DNA from 2 places in the Brevibacillus sp. HB1.1 genome. Region 1 is predicted to be linked to the other one. Evidence: predicted binding sites of a transcription regulator. Region 1 holds the regulator's gene; the other holds the start of a gene.
The links. Region 1 encodes Rex, which represses fermentation and respiration genes when NADH is low (regulators of the CRP and FNR family bind a similar motif). Its sites were predicted from a motif close to TTGTGAAATATTTCACAA; they were not measured.
Positions count from the first base shown of each region.

Region 2: the regulator Rex is predicted to act here: its motif matches at 666-683, upstream of HPY27_RS16590 (cytochrome ubiquinol oxidase subunit I).

Region 1 covers NZ_JABMIV010000002.1:613,288-615,494, reverse strand. The annotation lists gene HPY27_RS07710 (ComEC/Rec2 family competence protein) at 1-808, shown strand, start outside; gene HPY27_RS07705 (redox-sensing transcriptional repressor Rex) at 824-1,447, shown strand; gene HPY27_RS07700 (amidohydrolase) at 1,464-2,207, shown strand, end outside.
Region 2 covers NZ_JABMIV010000006.1:20,826-23,032, reverse strand. The annotation lists gene HPY27_RS16595 (hypothetical protein) at 1-317, shown strand, start outside; gene HPY27_RS16590 (cytochrome ubiquinol oxidase subunit I) at 787-2,202, shown strand; gene cydB (cytochrome d ubiquinol oxidase subunit II) at 2,192-2,207, shown strand, end outside.

The DNA.
Region 1 (2,207 bases):
AGCAGTGAAGATAGATGACCCGTTTGAAACAGAGACAGAGCAGGAATTTTCGGGTCTCATTATCACCTACTTGGCACTTCCGCATGGTGAGAGTACACTTTTGAGAATGCCAGGCGGCAAAACGATGCTGATTGATACGGGTACGGCAGATGATTGGCCCGTTCTCTCGGCACGCTTGGCAGAGCTCAAGATCACACGGCTCGACTATGTCCTGTTGACGAACGACCAGCCTGAGCATATGGGAGGCTACGCTTCATTGAGCCAGCAAGTGCTTGTAGATGCCGTCATTTTGCCCAAGCTGATCGCATCATCGCTTCGCCATGTCGCGCTGCTTCGCTCCAACCAAAAACAGATGGAAGCAGAGCAAGGACAAGTACTCACTCTTGACCAAGAAATCTCCATGGAAGTTTTGCTCCCGGATGAACCGTTATTTTTATCGCCTCAGAACAATTCTCTCGTTTTTCGATTGACGCACGGTCAATTGCGATTTTTATTTATGAGCGCCGTGAATGAAAAAGCAGAAGAGCGACTGTTGGAACGGAAGAATGACAGACTGAAGGCGGAAGTGCTAAAGGTAGCAGGTCAGGGGAGCAATCAAGGCTCTTCGCAACCGTTTCTGACGCAAGTCGATCCACAGGTCGCCATTATTCAGACAGGCCGATCACGGGATCAAATGAAAGACGGTCAGACGGAAGTCATGGAGCGCTTGGGTGAGTCATGGGCCGAGACATACGTTACCAGCGACGACGGTTCCATTACCATTTTATCGAATGGAAAAGAATATCGGATTTTGAAGCAAAAGAATTAGGGGGGAAGACCGAACGTGGCAAAACACGAAAAGATTTCAGAAGCGGTCGTCCGTCGTTTGCCGATTTATCTGCGTTACCTTAGCTATTTGCAGCAAGTTGAGGTGACCACCGTTTCCTCCCAACAGATGGGCAAGAATCTTGATGTGAATCCTGCCCAAATCAGAAAGGATCTTGCAGCTTTTGGTGATTTTGGAAAAAAGGGAATCGGCTATGATGTCGATTATCTGGTGGAAAAAATCCGTGAAATTCTGAAGCTAACGGATGAAATCCGTGTCGCTTTGGTCGGAGCTGGGCATTTGGGCCATGCCATTAGTAACTACAACGCTTATTTGAAAGATAACATGCGGATTGCGGCCATCTTTGACAATAATCCAGAGAAGCAGGGCAAAAAAGTCGCAGGTATACCCATTCAGCCTTTATCAGAGCTGGAAGAAACAGTCGTCGACAAGCAAATCAAGCTGGCGATTATTACGGTACCGGCACCTGCAGCGCAATCCGTATGTGATCAGTTGACTCAAGCGGGTATCAGGGGGATCTTGAATTTTGCCCCTACGACGATTCGCGCAGGAAAAGATGTTCGCATTCACTATGCGGATGTGACGTCCAACCTGCAAAGCTTGGCCTACTATTTGACGTAAGAATGGAGTGTATACTATGAAAAAGACGATCCTCATTCACGCAACAGTCATTACCGTTAACGATACGAATGAAGTCATTTACGATGGTGCCGTAGCATTCGAAGGCAACAAGATTACGTATGTGGGCCCAACTCCTGAGGACCTGTCGGAAGCGGGATACGATGAAGTCATCGATCAAAAAGGTGATTACATACTGCCTGGCTTAATCAACACGCATGGACATGCTGGTATGTCCCTCCTACGCGGTTATGCAGATGATTTGCCGCTGCAACAATGGCTTGAAGACAAAATGTGGCCATTGGAGGCGCAATTCACGGGAGACACAGTAAAATGGGGAACCCAGCTGTCGCTAATCGAGATGATTCGTACCGGTACCACTACGTTTGTGGATATGTATGATCATATGGATGTCGTGGCGAAGGAAGTCGATACTGCTGGAATGCGCGCTCGCCTTTGCAGAGGGATGATTGGTCTGTGCTCCGAAGAAGAACGTCAAACAAAGCTGAAAGACGCAACTCTTTTTGCAAAAGAATGGCATAATCAGGCAGACGGGCGTATTACCGTCATGATGGCACCGCATGCGCCGTACACGTGCTCGCCAGAATTTATTACCCAAATTATCGAAAAAGCCGATGAGCTTTCCTTGCCGCTTCATATCCATATGTCTGAAACTGCTTGGGAAGTCGGTCAAAACGAGAAGGACTACGGGCTTCGTCCAGTTGCGCATTTGGAAAAGCTGGGAATGTTCAATCGTCCAACA
Region 2 (2,207 bases), on a different contig from region 1:
CGACATGGTTGTCAGAGCATTATTCCTATAAAAACACGGTCGTTCATGGCGAGGGTATGGTAGAAATTCAGTATGAAAAAGAGAAGGAGTTTATTTCCTTGATGATTTCAAACGGTGGCGAAAATGGCATCAGCACGACAGAGGGTGTCAAGATCGAAACCATTGCCGGGAAAAAGGTGTTTTTCGCCAACGGAATCGTGATTTGGGAGCATGAAGGATTCACGTACGAGTTGTACCAGATGGCAGAGAAGGGCTTTGATGCTGCGACCATCGGCAACATAATCGAATCCTTGTCAACGAAATCCGCCCAAAAATAAGCGGTTGTTAGCACAATTTCTCTTGGTGCTTTGTTAACTGAATAGGGGAAAGATGGGCCCGTAAAAGGGTCCATTTTTTCTACGTACGATAACTGCTGAGATATTTTAAAAGAAAATGAATAAATTACACATTAAATGAAATAAGTAGAGGCGCATAAGTCTAGCTCAAATCAAGGGAAAATCCGAAACAGTCACAGACTGTTAAAAATCATGTAACGAATCGGACACCCTCTAGGGTCAAAAGTCCTGCTACAATTATACATGACCGGAAATATACAGGGTAAAACAAAACAAAGAACTCTCTCACGAAGATGAATGCGAAAAGGGGGTTACAAGAGAGAGAATCAATTGTGAATTTTTTCACATATATTTGTGATTTTTTTCACAAAGTCGCCATAAATGCTGGTTTCCCCACTGGTATAATTCCGGTACATAAAGGCCAAAGCGCGAATAGAAAGGGATCTTGTACATGGATATAGTGGATTTGGGACGACTTCAATTTGCGATAACAACTATCTTTCACTTTGTTTTTGTGCCGATTTCCATCGGGCTGTCATTATTAGTAGCCATTATGGAAACGATGTATGTGGTAAAAAAGAATGACTTGTACAAAAAAATGGCCAAGTTTTGGGGAACCTTTTTGCTCATAAATTTTGCTGTCGGGATCGTGACAGGGATTATGCAGGAGTTCCAATTTGGGATGAACTGGTCTGATTTCTCACGATTCGTCGGTGATGTATTTGGGACACCGCTAGCGATTGAGGCCCTCTTAGCATTCTTCCTCGAATCGACTTTTATTGGACTATGGGTGTTTGGTTGGGATCGTTTGTCCAAAGGTGTGCATCTCGCATGTATTTGGCTCGTATCCATCGGAACGATTCTTTCGGCTCTGTGGATTCTGGCAGCCAACTCGTTCATGCAGCAGCCAGTCGGCTTCGCTATCAATAACGGACGTGCAGAGATGGTCGATTTCTTCGCGCTCCTTACCAATGGACAATTACTATATGAATTCCCGCATACCATTTTTGCGGCATTTGCGACAGGTGCCTTCTTGGTAGCAGGTATCAGTGCTTGGAAGCTGTTGAAAAAACAAGACGTTACATTCTTTGTGCAATCTTTCAAAATTTCGATCGTGGTAGCATTGATCTCCTCACTTGCTATTGCTCAATTCGGTCATGGTCAGGCACAGTATTTGGTTGCTACCCAACCGATGAAAATGGCAGCGAGTGAAGGGCTGTGGGAAACAAGCTCAGACCCAGCTCCTTGGACGGTTTTTGCAACGATTGATCCAGAAAAACAAGAAAACGGTTTTGAAATAAAAATTCCTTACTTGCTTAGCGTCCTGACGTACAACTCACTTTCAGGTTCTGTACCGGGCATGTTGGAATTGCAGGCAGAGTATGAGAAAACCTACGGTCCAGGAAACTACATTCCACCAGTTCGGACGACTTTCTGGAGCTTCCGCATCATGGTAGCGGGCGGTAGTGCAATGATTTTGCTGGCTTTATACGGGGCATACCTCACTTTCCGCAAAAAGCTGGAACAGCCAAACAAGCGGTTCATGCAGTTGATGATTGCGGGTATTTCACTACCATTCATCGCAAACTCAGCTGGGTGGATCATGACGGAGGTAGGTCGTCAGCCCTGGACGGTATTCGGGCTACTGCGTGTTGAAGATTCGGTTTCGCCAAGCATTAGTACAGGAGCGGTATGGTTCTCTCTTATCGCCTTCACGACAATTTATCTAATCCTGCTTTGCCTCTTGGCTTATCTGTTTGCTCGTGTGGCGAAAAAAGGACCGGATATGGATAGTCATGAGGAAGTAGAGGATTTACAGCTTCAGGATCCATTTGATCGTGTAAGGAGTGAACGTTATGGAGCTTAATGAAC